4 regions of the Robertmurraya mesotrionivorans genome follow, and region 2 is predicted to be linked to each of the others. Evidence: predicted binding sites of a transcription regulator. Region 2 holds the regulator's gene; each other region holds the start of a gene.
The links. Region 2 encodes Rex, which represses fermentation and respiration genes when NADH is low (regulators of the CRP and FNR family bind a similar motif). Its sites were predicted from a motif close to TTGTGAAATATTTCACAA; they were not measured.
Positions count from the first base shown of each region.

Region 1: hcp (hydroxylamine reductase) is a predicted target of Rex. The motif match lies at 1,562-1,579, and genes of this name have one in related genera.
Region 3: adhE (bifunctional acetaldehyde-CoA/alcohol dehydrogenase) is a predicted target of Rex. The motif match lies at 2,106-2,123, and genes of this name have one in related genera.
Region 4: pflB (formate C-acetyltransferase) is a predicted target of Rex. The motif match lies at 2,107-2,124, and genes of this name have one in related genera.

Region 1 is NZ_JBPCCH010000002.1:428,275-432,687, reverse strand. It holds gene fdhA (formaldehyde dehydrogenase, glutathione-independent) at 1-595, shown strand, start outside; gene ACRX5O_RS06170 (MIP/aquaporin family protein) at 608-1,372, shown strand; gene hcp (hydroxylamine reductase) at 1,674-3,326, shown strand; gene ACRX5O_RS06160 (BH0509 family protein) at 3,416-3,562, opposite strand; gene ACRX5O_RS06155 (NADPH-dependent FMN reductase) at 4,156-4,413, shown strand, end outside.
Region 2 is NZ_JBPCCH010000016.1:4,582-8,994, reverse strand. It holds gene ACRX5O_RS19215 (CPBP family intramembrane glutamic endopeptidase) at 66-800, shown strand; gene ACRX5O_RS19210 (YdiK family protein) at 797-1,009, shown strand; gene ACRX5O_RS19205 (redox-sensing transcriptional repressor Rex) at 1,037-1,696, opposite strand; gene moaC (cyclic pyranopterin monophosphate synthase MoaC) at 1,724-2,218, opposite strand; gene ACRX5O_RS19195 (ABC-F family ATP-binding cassette domain-containing protein) at 2,358-4,280, shown strand.
Region 3 is NZ_JBPCCH010000014.1:21,028-25,440, reverse strand. It holds gene adhE (bifunctional acetaldehyde-CoA/alcohol dehydrogenase) at 1-2,076, opposite strand, end outside; gene ACRX5O_RS18385 (hypothetical protein) at 2,188-2,415, opposite strand; gene ACRX5O_RS18380 (Dps family protein) at 2,694-3,128, opposite strand; gene ACRX5O_RS18375 (ABC transporter ATP-binding protein) at 3,304-4,413, opposite strand, start outside.
Region 4 is NZ_JBPCCH010000005.1:120,638-125,050, reverse strand. It holds gene ACRX5O_RS10960 (D-alanyl-D-alanine carboxypeptidase family protein) at 1-1,161, opposite strand; gene ACRX5O_RS10955 (cupredoxin domain-containing protein) at 1,396-1,848, shown strand; gene pflB (formate C-acetyltransferase) at 2,199-4,413, shown strand, end outside.

The DNA of each region.
Region 1 (4,413 bases), on a different contig from region 2:
TGGGCTAGCAGCTGCACATTCAGCACAACTATTAGGGGCTGCTGTCGTTATTGTAGGGGATTTAAATGAAGAAAGGCTTGCCCAAGCAAGAAGCTTTGGTTGTGAAACAGTCAATCTACGTAATCACCCTGATTTGGGAGAGCAAATTGATCAAATTCTAGGCAGTCCTGAGGTTGACTGTGCAGTAGATTGCGTAGGCTTTGAAGCATCTGCACATGGTGCAAATGCGACAGAAGCGCCGGCAACTGTTTTAAATTCAATTATGCAGGTCACTCGTGCTGGGGGACGACTTGGGATTCCAGGTCTATATGTAACAGGAGATCCAGGTGGAGTTGATGAGGATGCAAAAATCGGTACATTGAGAGTTCGTTTAGGATTAGGGTGGGCGAAAGCACATACGTTCGTTACAGGTCAAACACCAGTCATGCAATACCACCGTGACTTAATGCAAGCGATCTTAAGTGGAAAAGCACAGATTGCAAAAGCTGTTAATGCAACAGTTATATCCTTAGATGAAGCGCCAAGGGGCTATGCAGAGTTTGATAAAGGGGCTTCAAGAAAATATGTAATTGATCCTCATGGACTTGTGAAATAATGGTGGCTGCTAATGGAGACACCCAGCCTGTTCAAACGATGTTTTGGTGAAGGTATCGGTACTGCTTTATTAGTTCTTATTGGTCCAGGTACAGCCGCTTTCAATGGAATGATTACGGCTAATAACAACGAGTCTACAACATTGGCTGATATTGGAGTTATAAGCTTTGCCTTCGCGATTATTGTTATGGCAATGATCTATTCAATAGGAAGATTAACGGGTTGTCACATTAACCCAGCTGTTACAATCGCACTAGCTTCAACAGGTCATTTTCCATGGAAAGAGGTAGGACCCTATCTACTTGCACAATGTGTGGGTGGTACCATTGGGGCGTTTGGAATTGTAAGCGTTTTAGGCATGGAAGGAGTCTTGTTAGGTAATTTAGGAGCTACTGTACTTGCACCATCTACCGGATATATTCAGGGGATATTTATCGAAGCCATTGCAGCGTTTATCCTTATGTTCGTCATTATGGCAGTTGCAGTAGACTCCAGGGCCCCAAAGGATTGGGGTGGGCTTGTTATTGGTTTAACGGTTGGAGGGATCATCATGATGACCGCCGGTTCTACGGGAGCATCATTTAATCCCGCAAGAACCTTCGGACCATATGTTGTAGATAGTTTACTCGGCGGTAATATCAACTGGATTCAATTCCCTGTTTATGTAATTGGTCCAATCATGGGTGCTGTTGCAGCGGCGGTACTTTATAAGTATATGAGTAGTTCGGAAAAGCTACCGTTAATAAAGGAAAACTCTCATAAAGAAATAGTAAAATAGCGTATGGATGAAAACTAGGAGATTACTCCCTAGTTTTTTTCTTTTTATTTTGTATGTCTAACTGCTGTAAGTTTAATAGTGTTTCAATCTTAAAGATCACAACTTTTTTCGATTGCTGTGTCTTAGAAAAAGCAAGTGATCTTTGATTTTCTCCCTACAAATTTGACAATCAAGTGAAATATGTCTTAACTGTGAGCTATATCACACCTACTTTTTCTTATCGTTGTTAAAGTGAAATCATTATTGAATGAAAATGTAAGATCACCTAATGATTAGAGGGTAGGGGGAAATATAAATGAGTATGTTTTGTTATCAATGTCAAGAAACAGCAAATGGAACAGGCTGTACGATTGCCGGTATTTGTGGAAAAAAAGATGATTTAGCGAATATGCAAGATTTATTAGTTTATGTAGTAAAGGGTCTGGGGATTGTTCATACAGAAGCTAGAGAACTAGGATTGAAGCATAGTAAAGTAGATGAGTTTATTGTAAATAGTCTTTTTATGACGATTACAAATGCCAACTGGGATAAGAATGATTTTTACAATAAGGTTAGAGAAGGTTTGAACATTCGTGAAGAAATCAAGTCCTCGATTGAAAAGGCTGGCTCACAATTAGCTAATACAAGTGATTTTGTTACCTGGTATGGTGAGACTAGTCTTGAATTTGAAAACAAGGCCGCTTCACAAGAGGTAAGCATTCTTGCCACAAGAGATGAAGATATTCGTTCGTTAAGAGAATTAATTACATATGGTCTAAAAGGATTGGCTGCATACCTTCAGCATGCGGCACATTTAGGCTATAAAGAGGACTCTCTGTATGCTTTTATGCAAAAGACATTGTCTCAGATAACAGATGATACGTTAACATTAGACGAATTGATTGCCCTTTCTATGGAAGTTGGAAAGTATGGGGTTCATGGAATGGAATTACTAGATACTGCAAATACATCCACTTATGGACACCCGGAGGTAACAAAAGTAAACATCGGTGTTGGTAAAAACCCAGGAATTTTAATAAGCGGACATGACTTGAAAGATATTGAACAATTATTAAAGCAAACCGAGGGCACTGGTGTTGATGTTTATACACATAGTGAAATGCTCGTCGCCAATTATTATCCAGCATTTAAAAAATATGATCACTTTGTAGGTAACTACGGAAATGCTTGGTGGGAACAAACACGTGAATTTGAAAGCTTTAATGGTCCGATTCTAATGACAACAAACTGTATTGTGCCACCGAAAGCTACCTACAAGGATAGAATGTATACAACTGGAGCAACGGGAGTAGAAGGTGTTACTTATATACCGGAGAAAGAAGATGGAACAAAAGACTTCTCAGTGATTATTGAGCATGCGAAACAATGTGAGCCTCCTATTGAAATTGAGACGGGTGAAATTATTGGAGGATTTGCACATAATCAAGTCGCTCAAGTGGCTGATCAAGTAGTCGATGCAATAAAGAATGGAGATATTAAACGATTCTTTGTTATGGCAGGCTGTGATGGACGCCATAAAAGTAGAACGTATTATAAAGAGTTTGCTGAAGAGCTTTCTAACGATACCATCATCCTAACAGCTGGTTGTGCTAAATATAGATATAATAAGCTTGATTTGGGTGATATCAATGGTATTCCAAGAGTACTTGATGCCGGTCAATGTAATGATTCTTATTCACTTGTCATGACCGCATTAAAACTAAAGGATGCCCTTGGCTTGGAAAGTATTAATGACCTTCCATTGTCTTATAATATCGCATGGTATGAGCAAAAGGCAGTCATCGTATTCTTATCACTTCTATACCTAGGTGTGAAGAACATTCATGTTGGTCCTACATTACCAGCATTCCTTTCACCAAATGTAACAAACTTCTTGGTAGAAAACTTTGGTGTAGGAAGCATTACGAATACAACGGATGATATTGATATGTTTATGAATGTGGTAGCAATCTAAATTACAGTCGTTTCATTAAAATGATAAAAATAAAAGTGGGAAAACATGAATGATTTATGTTTTCCCACTTTTCCTATCTTCTATTTAAGTTACATATAATCATAAACTGAATCATCAAAATAGAGCCAGTGGTAATATTCAATCTGTGAATCTGTCATTTTGGAAATTTCTTTCTCATTAAATTTTTGTAGCTCAACTAATTTCTGCACTTTTGTATTTCTTTCAACTTGGCTCATTTTATATCCTCCCTATAATATGAGAAGTAACTATGTATTTGAATGTTGTTGAAAACGTTTTCTTTTCTTGGTTTTATTATATATCTAAATATTAGATTAAACCAATATCAAATTTAGATTGTTTTTTAGAAAATAATATAGAAATATTATTTATCTACTTACTTTGAAGATGAAAAAAGGGTATGGGTTGCCATGCTGTGTATTGTTAAGGGGGTTGGAGTAATGTCAATAAGATCAACTAGAGAAAAATTAGGGCAAAGGAAGTTGTCAGGAAGTAGGCTGTTTCCATTCATTCATTTGGTTTATCCTTATGTCGTTTGAATGGCCCATGTTGAAACAAGCCCTTATATAATTTTTAAAGTATCAAAAAAACCACTCAAATGAGTTGACAAAAAGTACGTACATATAATAGAATTATCTCAAGTTAAAGATATTTGGTTTCGAAATAAAATGAAAATATTATTTTTTTGATTATAAATCTCGAAATCAAGATAATTGAAATAGAGGAATAATTACTGTGCCTATTAAAAGTTCTACATCATGTCACAGCAAGGATCCGTATTTCAGAACTTATAAGGAGGTGAAAGTAGGAAATGGGATTTTTAGATAAATTATTTGGAAAAAAACAAGAGGAGGAAGAAACAATGACAAAATTAAACATTGGGATCATTTTAGGTTCTACTCGAGAAGGTCGTGTAAGTCCACAAGTAGCTGCATGGGTAAAAGAAATTGCTGACAAACGTGGTGACGCTAACTATACCATTATTGATATTGCTGATTACAAATTACCATTACTTGGTGAAGCTGGTGCAGATGCTTCAGGAGCTGCTGCTTGGTCAGAAATAATCACT
Region 2 (4,413 bases):
CTTATTTGATACAACCTGATGTTTACGAGTAGAATAACTATATTGGATTGAAAAGGAGACTTGTTTTGAAACGTGAATATTGGATTATATTAATTGCTTATATTGCTATGCAGCTTTCAAGCTTTATTGGTGTCCCTATAACCTCTCTCGTACTAGAAATGATTGGTTTTGAAACAAACTCTCAAGGGTTTGCAGGTGTCACTTGGCTTGTTATCAGCTTTTCGATCACACTTGTCATTGTCCTGCTGTTGTTGCGTGAAGAGATGGTAAACGCAAATGAAGTAAGAAACGGAGCAAGCTTAGGTCGGTCGATCCTCTGGTCCATCACAGGTGTCTTTCTTGCCCTATTTGCCCAAGCCTTTGCTGCAAATATTGAACGTTGGATTGGTATTGAGGTAGGATCTGATAATACACAGCAGATTTTACGTATCATTGAATCTTTTCCTATTATGATTGTCGTTAGCTCGGTTATTGGTCCTATATTAGAAGAAATTGTCTTTCGTAAGATCATTTTTGGGGCTTTTTATAAGCGTTTTAACTTTTTCCTATCTGCCTTGCTTAGCTCCGTCATTTTTTCTTTTGCCCATATGGAGCCTGAGCACACCCTACTTTATTCCGCGATGGGATTCACCTTTGCGTATTTATACGTAAAAACCAATCGTATTCTCGTTCCGATCGTTGCTCACGTATCAATGAATACGTTCGTTGTTCTTGTGCAATCCGTATATAGGGAAGACTTAGAAAAATTAATCAAACAAGCAGAACAAATGCAAAGCTTTATTGGAGGATTCTTCTTATGAGACAGTCACCTTTATTCTCAGGTATTATATACATCATCTTAGGTGCTCTGTTCACAGTGTTTGCGATACAGGACTTACAGCAAAATGGAGAGTGGGGCTTTTTTACCTACCTGCTAGTCTTGCTAGCTACATTTGATATTGGTTCAGGCATTCGGATGATTCTTTTACATTTTAAAATCAAAGAGATGAAGAAACAGCAAAAGAAATAGCCGCTCCAATAAGGGGCGGCTTGTTGTTTATTCCTCTACCATTTCTTCATCCACTGAATAGTGCTTTAAAAAGTACACAAGTGACTGTAACTCAATAGCGAGATCAATATGATGAACCCTGATCGATGATGGAACCGTTAATCGGGCCGGTGTAAAGTTTAAAATTCCTCTCACCGTTCCTTGAACCATTCGATCGGTAATGGATTGTGCAACCGTTGCTGGAACGGTTAATATCGCTACTTGAATATCTTCTCTTTCAATAACCTCTTCTAAATCATCCATATGATAGACAGGCACTTCTCCAATTTTTGTGCCTACCTTTTCTTCTACTACGTCAAATGCAACAGCAATTTTTGTATTATTATTTTTTAAGAAATTATAATTTAAAAAGGCTGTCCCTAAATTCCCCACCCCGATTAACGCTACCTTCGTTAACTCATCTTGGTCGAGTGTTTTACGGAAAAAGGATAATAGATAGTTTACATTGTAACCGTATCCCTTTTTGCCTAACGCTCCAAAGTATGAAAAATCTCTTCGGATCGTTGCAGAATCGACCTTCACCGCCTCACTTAGTTCAGCCGATGAAACTCGTTGCTTTCCTGATGAGTGTAAACTATTTAAAAAGCGATAATACAATGGTAGTCTTTTCGCCGTTGCTTGTGGGATTTTCATGGATTCATTACTCATCGTTCTTCCCCTACCTTCTATCTTTAACTAATATAGTTTCTCTTCTCTTTTAAAGTCACCGTTTTTACCACCCGTTTTTTCAACAAGGTATGTTTTCCCGATAACCATTCCTTTATCTACTGCTTTACACATATCATAAACGGTAAGCGCACAAACAGAAGCGGCTGTTAACGCTTCCATTTCTACACCCGTATTCCCTTTTGTCTTTACACTAGCAGAAATATGTAGAGTATGGCAATGGTTATCTGATTCCCAATCAAAAGAAATATCGACACCGGTAAGTGGAATAGGATGACACATTGGAATAATATCCCATGTTTTTTTACTAGCCATAACCGCTGCAACCTGTGCCACTGCTAGCACATCACCTTTTTTCATTTGGTTATGTGTGATACGATCATATATCTCTTGATTGACTGTGATACTAGAATGGGCAATGGCCGTCCGTACTGTTTCGGGCTTATCACTCACATCTACCATTTTCGCTCTGCCTTCTTTATTAAAATGAGTGAACTCTGACATCTATTATACACCTCTTTCAAAATCATACACTATTTTCCTCGTTCTGTATGAAAACATTGTAACATACTTCACAACTCATATCATTGCTCATCCGTATTGAATGCGATACACTAACCGTAGAAGTATAGAGGTGAAATCAATGATACTACTACAAGTGAACCAGCTTTCCAAGTCTTATGGAGCTGACCTTATTTTATCGAATATAAAACTAGAAGTTCAAACAAGAGACCGTATTGCCTTAGTAGGTCGAAATGGGGCTGGAAAATCTACTTTACTCAAGATTATTGCCGGCCATCTTTCCTATGAATCAGGAGATTTAATCAAACCCAAACATGTAACGATCGGGTATTTGGCTCAGAATACAGGTCTTGTCTCCGGATTATCCATTTGGGAAGAAATGCTTACCGTTTTTGAACATGTCATGAACCAAGAGAAAGAGCTTCGTAAGCTTGAGGAAAAAATGGCTGATCCTACCGTATTTGAAGATGCTGCTTTGTACGAGCGGACAATAAAAGAATATGACCATCTCCAAAATGAATTTAAGGAGAATGGGGGGTATCAGTACGAGTCTGATATACGCTCTGTCCTACATGGATTAAATTTCCACTCATTTGATTACTCTACGAAAATTGATAGCTTGAGTGGTGGCCAGAAAACTCGTTTAGCTCTTGCGAAGTTGTTATTAACGAAACCTGATATTCTTATATTGGACGAACCTACCAACCATCTAGATATTGATACTTTGTCTTGGCTAGAGCAATATCTTACTGGCTACACTGGTGCCATCTTAATTGTATCCCACGATCGCTACTTTTTAGACAAAGTGGTCAATCAAGTGTACGAAATCTCTAGGAATCAAATCAGCAAATTCTCAGGAAACTACAGTTCTTATCTTGAACAAAAAGCCGAAAACTACGAGCGTGATCTAAAGCAATACGAAAAACAGCAAGATGAAATAGCCAAGCTACAGGACTTTATTCAAAAGAATCTTGCTCGTGCATCGACCACAAAGCGGGCCCAAAGTAGAAGGAAGAAGCTTGAGAGAATGCAAGTAATGGACAAACCTCTTGGAGATGAGAAGTCCGCCTCCTTCGGGTTTGATATTGAAAAGCAAAGTGGTAATGAGGTGTTAAATGTTCATTCCCTATCAGTTGGCTATCATGATGAGCGAATAGCAGAAGGACTTTCCCTTAGAATTACTAGAGGCGATTCCGTTGCCTTAGTTGGACCGAATGGGATTGGAAAATCAACGTTGCTCAAAACCATCCAAGGAACGTTACAACCGTTAGAAGGACAAGTTCATTATGGGTCTAACGTTAGCATTGGCTATTATGATCAGGAACAGGCAGCTCTTACCTCGAACAAGCGAGTTTTAAATGAGCTTTGGGACGAATATCCTCTGAAAAGTGAAAAGGAAATCCGGACGGTGCTAGGGAATTTCTTGTTTACCGGCGACGATGTGTTAAAAACGGTATCCACCCTTAGCGGTGGGGAAAAGGCACGTCTAGCACTCGCTAAACTTATGATGCAAAAAGCGAATCTTCTTATACTAGATGAGCCTACCAACCATCTGGACTTGGACAGTAAAGAAATATTAGAAAACGCGCTAGTAGATTATCCAGGTACTATTTTATTTGTTTCTCATGATCGATATTTCATCAATCGCATTGCTACGAAAGTGATTGAATTAAGCAAAACCGCTGCTGTTGAGTACCTTGGGGACTATGATTATTACGTGGAAAAGAAGCTTGAACAAGAAGAGTTGAAAGCCATAGAACAAGCAGAAAAGGCTGCAGCTACCGCGGTAGCTTCTCCAGAAAAAAATACGTATCAAATCGATAAGGAAGCCAAGAAATTAGAGCGTCAACGAAAGCGACGCATCGAAGAAATAGAAGGATTGATTGAACATCTCGAAGAAACGATTGAAAAGAATAATACACTGCTTTGTGATCCAGAAATTTTTCAAGACCACGAAAGAGTGCTCAAAATTAATGAAGAAAATGAAACAGCAAAACTCCAATTAGATGAGTTACTAGAAGAATGGAGTGAACTTGCTGAATAAGCAGAAAGAACCGGGAGAATGAATCTATCCCGGTTTTTTCTTTTCCACAATTTTGTTCACAGGTAAATTGTTTTTATATGCGCTTTCCACAGGGTTTTCCACATTATCCACAATTTTAGTTTATTTTATCCAC
Region 3 (4,413 bases), on a different contig from region 2:
TAGGTATTCAAATACTAGCTGGATTGCTTTCATAGCCAAACCATCAGTGTAATCGTTAGCCATAATAGATACATAAGCTTCGAATGCGTGAGTTAATACGTCCATACCAGTATCAGCAGTAATGACCTTAGGAACAGTCATAACAAACTGTGGATCGATGATCGCTACATCTGGAGTTAACTCATAATCAGCTAATGGATACTTAATGTTGTTTACTTTGTCTGTGATAACAGAGAAAGATGTTACCTCAGAACCAGTTCCAGATGTTGTTGGAATCGCAACAAACTGAGTTTTTTCGCCAAGCTTAGGATATTTCACCACACGCTTACGAATATCTAAGAATTTTTGTTTTAATCCAAAGAAGTCTGCATCTGGGTGTTCGTAGAATAACCACATACCTTTTGCAGCATCCATTGCAGAACCACCACCAAGTGCAATAATGACATCTGGTTGGAATGCTGCCATAGCTTCTGCACCAGCCATAACTGTGTCGATAGATGGATCTGGCTCAACTGCTGAAAATACTTCAACATGAACAAGATTTGGACGCTGACGAAGGTAACGAGTCACGATGTCAACATATCCTAGTTTTACCATTCCAGGGTCAGTAACGATAAATGCTCTTGAAACATTGGGCATTTTAGCTAGGTATTGAGTAGAATTTTTCTCGAAATAGATTTTAGGTGGGACCTTAAACCATTGCATATTATTATTCCTCTTCGCTAACTTTTTAATATTTACAAGATGGATAGCTCCTACGTTTTGAGATACAGAGTTTCCACCAAATGTACCGCAACCAAGTGTTAATGATGGCATAAATGCGTTATAGATGTCGCCAATTGCACCTTGTGAAGAAGGAGCATTAACGATGATACGACCAGCCTTCATACGAAGTCCAAATTCCTTCATTACTTCTTCATTTGTTGAGTGAAGAACAGCTGAGTGACCAAGTCCACCGAATTCAAGCATTTCTTCAGCACGTGTTAAACCTTCTTCTAAGCTGTTCACCTTGAAGCAAGCAAGAACTGGGCTTAGTTTTTCACGAGAAAGTGGAGATTCAGGTCCAACTGTCTTAAGTTCAGCAATAAGAATCTTTGTATCTTCAGGAACTTCAACTCCAGCAAGCTGTGCAATTTTAGCAGCAGGCATCCCTACGATAGTTGGGTTAACTGCACAAGTATTTTCATTAATAACCAATGCCTCAACCTTTTTCTTTTCTGCATCGTTTAGGAAGTAGCACTTATTAGAAATTAGTTCTTTCTTCACTTCATTGTAGATTTCTTTATCGATAATAACAGCTTGTTCAGATGCACAAATCATACCATTATCGAATGTTTTAGATAAGATTAAGTCGTTTACTGCACGCTTAATTTTTGCTGACTTTTCGATATAACAAGGAACGTTACCAGCACCAACACCTAGAGCAGGCTTACCAGAGCTATAAGCTGATTTAACCATTCCAGGTCCACCAGTTGCTAGAATAAGTGAAATTCCAGGGTGCTTCATTAATGCTTGAGTAGCTGCTACAGATGGCTTTTCAACCCACTGGATACAGTTTTCAGGAGCACCAGCTTTAATCGCTGCATCACGTACGACACGCGCTGCTTCACTGCTACATTTTTGTGCAGATGGATGGAAAGCAAAGATGATTGGGTTTCTTGTTTTGATAGCAATTAATGATTTGAACATTGTAGTTGATGTTGGGTTGGTTACAGGTGTTACCCCAGCAACCACTCCAACTGGATCAGCGATTGTATAAACACCTTCATATTGGTTGTCATCGATAATTCCAACTGTTTTGTTATTCTTAATATTGTTGTAAACATATTCTGTTGCAAATATGTTTTTGATCATTTTATCTTCAAAAACTCCGCGGCCTGTTTCTTCTACCGCTAGTTTCGCTAAAGGCATATGTTGGTCAAGTCCAGCAAGAGCCATTTCTTTTACAATGTCATCAATCATTTCTTGTGTAAAACCTTGGAATTCTTTCAACGCTTTTTGACCTTTTGCAACTAACTCATCAATCATTTTTGCTACTTCTTGATTTTCAGCTAGTACTTTTTCTTCAACTGCCATGTTAAAGACCTCCGTTTAAACAATTTAGTTTGTGAAACATTTCACATTCATTAATAAAAAAATATGAACTTGAAGTATTGCAAGATGTATAGGTAAACGCCTGAATGGACGTTACGCGCAAACTGGATTTCTAGGGATCTTCTCGAAAGAAATATCTGAAATATATTTAGAACAGCTCTTTACGATGACTACGTAGTTAACTGTCCAAATGAATGCTGGAATGCTTTCATTTTCTTTAAACATCATTGACTCGAATTCATCTTCAATAACTTCCTCAAAAACTTCTAGTGTATAAGTCTCAGTGTCTGTAGAAAAGTTCTTCCATTCGCATACCATCATGTTTATCACCCCTAATGTTTTTCTTGAATTAAATATAACATATAAAAACAATAATAGTTTGTGAAATATTGAACAAAGTATGAACAATGATTTTATCCTTACAACGATAAAAAAAGACTGTATTTACAGGGATTCTTAGTGAGGGTTTATAAAATACTCACCATTTATTGAAAACGCTTACAATAAAAATGGTATATTGATATAATTTTATTTGAATGAGGTTTTTGTTAAAAAAGAAAGTCAGCGACATATGTCACTGACTTTCTCTTCTATTAATATTATTCTCCTAAGTAAGCGGTCAACATCCAAATATGTGTATCAAGTGATTCGATGAGTCCTGTTGCCATATCGTTAGTGATGATGTCATGGTTTTCTTCAGCTAGATTAGCTAATGATGCAAGTTCATCCTTCATTTGTTTGTAGTCTGCAACGAGAGCAGCAACCATTTCGCTAGCTTTTGTTTCATTATTCGTCTCAACGAGAGTAGCTGTTTCTAAATATTCCTTCATGGTAGCAACTGGCTGACCACCGATGGCTAATAATCGTTCTGCCAATTGATCGACTACTAAACCAGCTTCATTATATAATTCCTCAAACTTTGCATGTAGGGTAAAGAATAAAGGACCTTTCACGTACCAGTGGAAACGGTGAAGCTTCGTGTATAAAACATTCCAGTTTGCGATTTGTTGATTTAATTGAGCTTGTAATTTCATATTAAAAAATCCTCCTCAGTTACTTTATAAATAAATTATAACATGTATTAAATTATAATCAATATTAAATTATAATAATTATAATTAATTTTAAGTGAGTAAGTGGTGTATCGTTCAAAAGAAATGAAAAAAAGTATAGAGAGTCAATTGATCTTTCTATACCTTAAGTAAATATTTAATTGGCCTCTAATTGTTTATTTAAGAAATTACGAAATATACCTTTCTTATCATTTGCTAACTGTATATAATCCCCTTTTTGTACAATTTTCCCTCTATCTAATACGATTACTTGATCAGCATTGTGGATAGTAGACAGCCGGTGGGCAATGACGATGATTGTTATTTTTCCCTTCAGTCGTTCTAATGCCATTTGAATTTTCGACTCATTATCAGTATCTAAGGAGCTTGTTGCTTCGTCAAGAATTAGAATAGAAGGGTTTCGTAATATAGCTCTAGCTAATACAATACGTTGTCTTTCTCCACCCGATAATCGTATTCCTCTATCACCAATTGGTGTATCCAACCCATTTGGAAGTTCTTTTACAAAATCAGCTGCTGCAGCAAACTCTAGTGCTGCCCACAAATGTTCCTCAGTTGCTGTTGGATTCATTAAAAGAAGGTTTTGTCTAATACTAGCGTTAAAAAGGAAAGGGTCCTGAGGGACAAAGCTAATGGTTTTTCTTAAAGCGAGCACTTTATCATCTGATAAAGAAACCCCGTCTATTAATAATTCACCAGTTTCTGGACGATGTAATCCCATTAAAATATCAACTAAAGTACTCTTGCCAGCACCTGAGTGCCCAACAATAGCGGTCATACGATTTGCTGGAATTTGTAAATTAATATCCTGAAGTGCATATGACGTACTGTCGTAAGTGTATTTAAAATATACGTTTTTACATTCAAGCATGTTATTCATATAAAGTATGTCTTCATGATCATTTAATTGTTCCATAGAATTTCTAGTTTCATTTTGTAATGCTAATAGAATCTTAAATGCTGGAACCGTCAATGCTAGTTGCTGTAAATTTGATTGAATGGTAACAAAACGTGGCCATAATCTAGAAAAAATTATGACAACAATTAATAATTTCTCTGGTTGAGTATGAAATAAATTAGCAGAAATAAAGATGAAACAAGAAAGGATTAATGCGAAAGCTGTCTTATAAGACAATTGTGAGTTAGTCTGTAACCCTACAAATTTAACTTGTTCATCAAGCATTCTTATATTTAGTGACTTTAACCACATCATTCGATCCTTTTCAAGGTGGTTCGTTTTAATGTC
Region 4 (4,413 bases), on a different contig from region 2:
TCATCCATTCAATATTCGTTTTTTCCACATTCCTACGAATGCTCCAATTAACGCAAATCCTAATCCAATTGATATGGCTTTCATCATAATAGGTGTAGTATCACTCGATGTGGTTTCTCCTATGATAGATTCGCTCTCTGTTGCTGTTTTGAGTTTATATTTAGCTAAAGAGATCGTTTGGATCTCTTTATTCGAGGAATCAAATACAGCTAAATCTCCCTCTTTTGTTACATCCACTACAGCAGAACCAGTAAGAGGTTCTGTTATATATAACGGATCCGTCACAACAAACTTATCCTTTTCACTTTCAAATGTTGTATTCACAGGAATAGTTGAAGTTTTATAGTTAGAAAATCCAAAGCTTAACAAATTAATTGTATCATTATAAATATCACGTTTATACGTAGCTCCTAAACCAATGACTGTTAACCCAATTTGACCATTAGAAGCAGTCGTTGCTAACGTTTGCCTTGATTCATTGACAAAACCAGTCTTTCCACCTGTAATACCTTCGAATGGAATTTCTCCCTTCAAGAGTAAATGATGTGTAAACAAAGTCGTATCCCATGATTGACCATCCCAAGCCAAATCTTTTGTTCCGAAAATTTCTTTAAATGTTTCATTTTTTAGTGCGTAATTCGTGATTAGACCTAAATCATACGCTGTTGTATAGTGGTTTTCATCAAAGAGTCCATGCGGATTCGTAAAATGAGTATCCTTAACTCCAACCTCATTTTTTAAAAATTCATTGATATTTTTTTCGTATGTCTCCATGCTACCGTCAATATGAAGGGCAATGGCAGCAGCTGCATCATTTCCTGAGTTAATAAGCATACCTTGAATCAATTTCTTTAAAGTAACTTCTTCTCCCTCATTTAAATATACTTTAGTTCCCTCAACTTCAATAGCTTCACTACTTACTTTTACCACTTCATCTACTTTTACAGTTTGAATTGCGTAAATGGCAGTTGCAATTTTTGTTAAACTAGCAGGATACATACGTTCATGCTCATTTTTTGAGTAAAGGACCGCATTGGATTGTGAGTCCATTAATATTACCGAATCGCTTATTATGGACAGCTCGTCCATTTGCTCAGCAAACACTTGATTTGCACTTAATGCAAGGATAGATAGAAAAATAAAAGATAGTTTTTTTATCACTGTATGCACACACCTTGTTTGAATTCAGTCTTTTTCGATTGTACCAAAAAAATAACATGTAAACGTATAAATTATACATTTGTTACGAAATTGAAAAACTAGGTAATATTTCGTGCTTTATAACGAAAAACCGATACTAAGGTCGTAAATTTACATTCATAGAAAAAGTATAGACAAGTTTCCATTACCTTGATGCATATAAATTAGTAGAAATAAATTTTTTGGAGGGGTACGATGCAGTTTCTAGTCGTCAAAAAACGTTCTATTATTTTTTCACTTCTTCTGTTAGGTTTGGTTTTCTCCGCCTCCCTTTGGATTTATTTAAACATGGGCAGCGAAACAGTCGTTCAAACATCGGTCAATGATTCTACGAGAGAGATTCATTTAGTCACTGGCGAGTTTGAAGCGACAACTAAAGATGGAAAAGAAATCGAAGCGTATCGCTTTGACCCTGGCACCATCTTTCTTCAAAAGGGTGAGAAGGTAAAATTAAAGATTATGGGAATAAACGGTGCTAATCATCCGTTTATAATTGAGGGTACAAACATTAGCGGTAAAATTCTTCAAGGAGAAGAAACCGAACTAGATCTCCAGTTTCAAAAGAAGGGTGTCTATCGATTGGTTTGCTTAACCCACCATGATTCAGATTCAAATGGACCAATGACGGCCTATATTGTTGTTAATTAACACTTGTAGACGATTGTGTGTAACACGCACAATCGTTTTTATATGCCTCGATCAAACTGTCAAAATATCTACATAACCTAATTGACCACGAAGATATTTATCACGTTACAATAGTGTTATTAATAATAACTTTTTGTATAACAGATTTCATTTTTTACCGAATCATTATAGTACAGTTTTCTTTTTTCACCATTCCGTCACATAACGAACCACTGACAAACCTAATGTTCATAACATTGTCAAAATGTCACCTAGATTATGTGATGTATTTCACTAATTATCTGTTATACTTCAAGTATGATGTATTTGTATCATCTGTTATATAAACATTTACTAAGAGGTGGACTCAAATGGAACAGTGGAAAGGCTTTTCAGAAGGTACTTGGAGAAAAGAAGTAAACGTTAGAGACTTTATTCTAAGAAACTTTAAAACGTACGAAGGAAATGATTCCTTCCTCGCAGGCCCTACTGAGGCAACAACAAAATTATGGGATCAAGTAATGGATTTAACAAAACAAGAAAGAGAAAACGGTGGCGTTCTTGATATGGACACTGAAATCGTTTCTTCTATTGTTTCTCACGGTGCAGGGTATTTAAATCAAGATTTAGAAAAAGTTGTTGGTGTTCAAACCGACAAACCGTTCAAACGCTCTTTACAGCCTTATGGCGGAATTCGCATGGCACAACAGTCTTGTGAATCTTACGGTTTTGAATTAAATAAAGACGTTGAAAAAATCTTTACTGACTACCGTAAAACACATAACCAAGGTGTATTCGATGCTTATACTGATGAAATGAAAATGGCACGTAAGGTTGGTATCATTACTGGTTTACCGGATGCATACGGACGTGGTCGGATTATCGGTGACTACCGACGCATTGCTTTATATGGTGTAGACTTCTTGATTCAAGAAAAGAAAAAAGATCTTGCTGGCACAACTCCAGTAATGAAGGAATCTGTTATCCAGCTTCGTGAAGAATTGTCAGAGCAAGTTCGTGCCCTTAACGAATTAAAGAAATTAGCTGCAAGCTATGGATTTGATATTTCTAAACCGGCTACCACAGCAACTGAAGCTTTCCAATGGTTATACTTCGGATACTTGGCAGCTATTAAAGAACAAAACGGAGCAGCAATGAGTCTTGGACGCGTTTCAACTTTCTTAGATATTTATATTGAAAGAGATTTAGAAAACGGTGTACTTACTGAGCAAGAAGCACAAGAATTAGTTGACCATTTCGTTATGAAGCTTCGTCTAGTAAAATTTGCTCGTACTCCTGATTATAACGAACTATTTAGTGGAGACCCAACTTGGGTAACGGAGTCAATCGGTGGTGTTGCAAATGACGGACGTGCATTAGTAACGAAAAACTCTTTCCGTTTCTTGCATACTCTTACTAACCTAGGACCGGCACCAGAACCAAACCTAACAGTACTTTGGTCTACTCGCCTTCCAGAAGGCTTCAAAAAGTTCTGTGCGAAAATGTCAATCGAAACAAGTTCAATTCAATATGAAAACGACGATATTATGCGCCCAGAATGGGGAGACGATTACGGAATTGCATGCTGTGTGTCTGCAATGGAAATTGGTAAGCAAATGCAGTTCTTCGGTGCTCGTGCAAACCTTGCAAAAGCACTTCTATATGCAATTAATGGTGGTAAAGACGAAAAACATAAACTACAAGTAGCACCAGAGTTCTCCCCTATCACTTCTGAAGTCCTAGACTATGAAGAAGTTATGGCGAAATTTGATTCTACAATGGATTGGTTAGCTGGTCTTTACATTAATACACTAAACATCATCCACTACATGCATGATAAGTACAGCTACGAAAGAATTGAGATGGCTCTTCACGATACAAATATTCTTCGTACAATGGCAACAGGTATTGCTGGACTAAGTGTTGTTGCTGACTCATTAAGTGCGATTAAATACGCTCAAGTTCGTCCAATTCGTGATGAAAACGGTATTTCTGTTGACTTTGAAATTGAAGGCGACTTCCCTAAATACGGAAACAATGATGATCGTGTGGACAGCATCGCTGTTGATTTAGTTGAGCGTTTCATGAAAAAGCTTAAAAAGCACGAAACGTATAGAAACTCTATGACTACTATGTCAATTTTAACAATCACTTCTAACGTTGTGTACGGTAAGAAAACAGGTAACACACCTGATGGTCGTCGCGCTGGTGAGCCATTTGCTCCTGGTGCAAACCCAATGCACGGTCGTGATACAAAAGGAACTCTAGCTTCTCTTGCATCTGTTGCTAAGCTTCCTTATGCTTACTCATTAGACGGTATTTCTAATACTTTCTCCATCGTACCTAAAGCATTAGGGAAAGATGATGACAGCCGTGAAAATAACCTTGTAAGTATTCTTGATGGCTACTCAGTTAAGCAAGGACATCACTTAAACGTAAACGTATTTAATCGTGAAACATTGCTTGATGCTATGGAGCACCCAGAAGAATACCCACAGTTAACGATTCGTGTATCAGGTTACGCAGTTAACTTTATTAAGTTAACAAGAGAGCAACAAATGGATGTTATTAACAGAACATTCCATG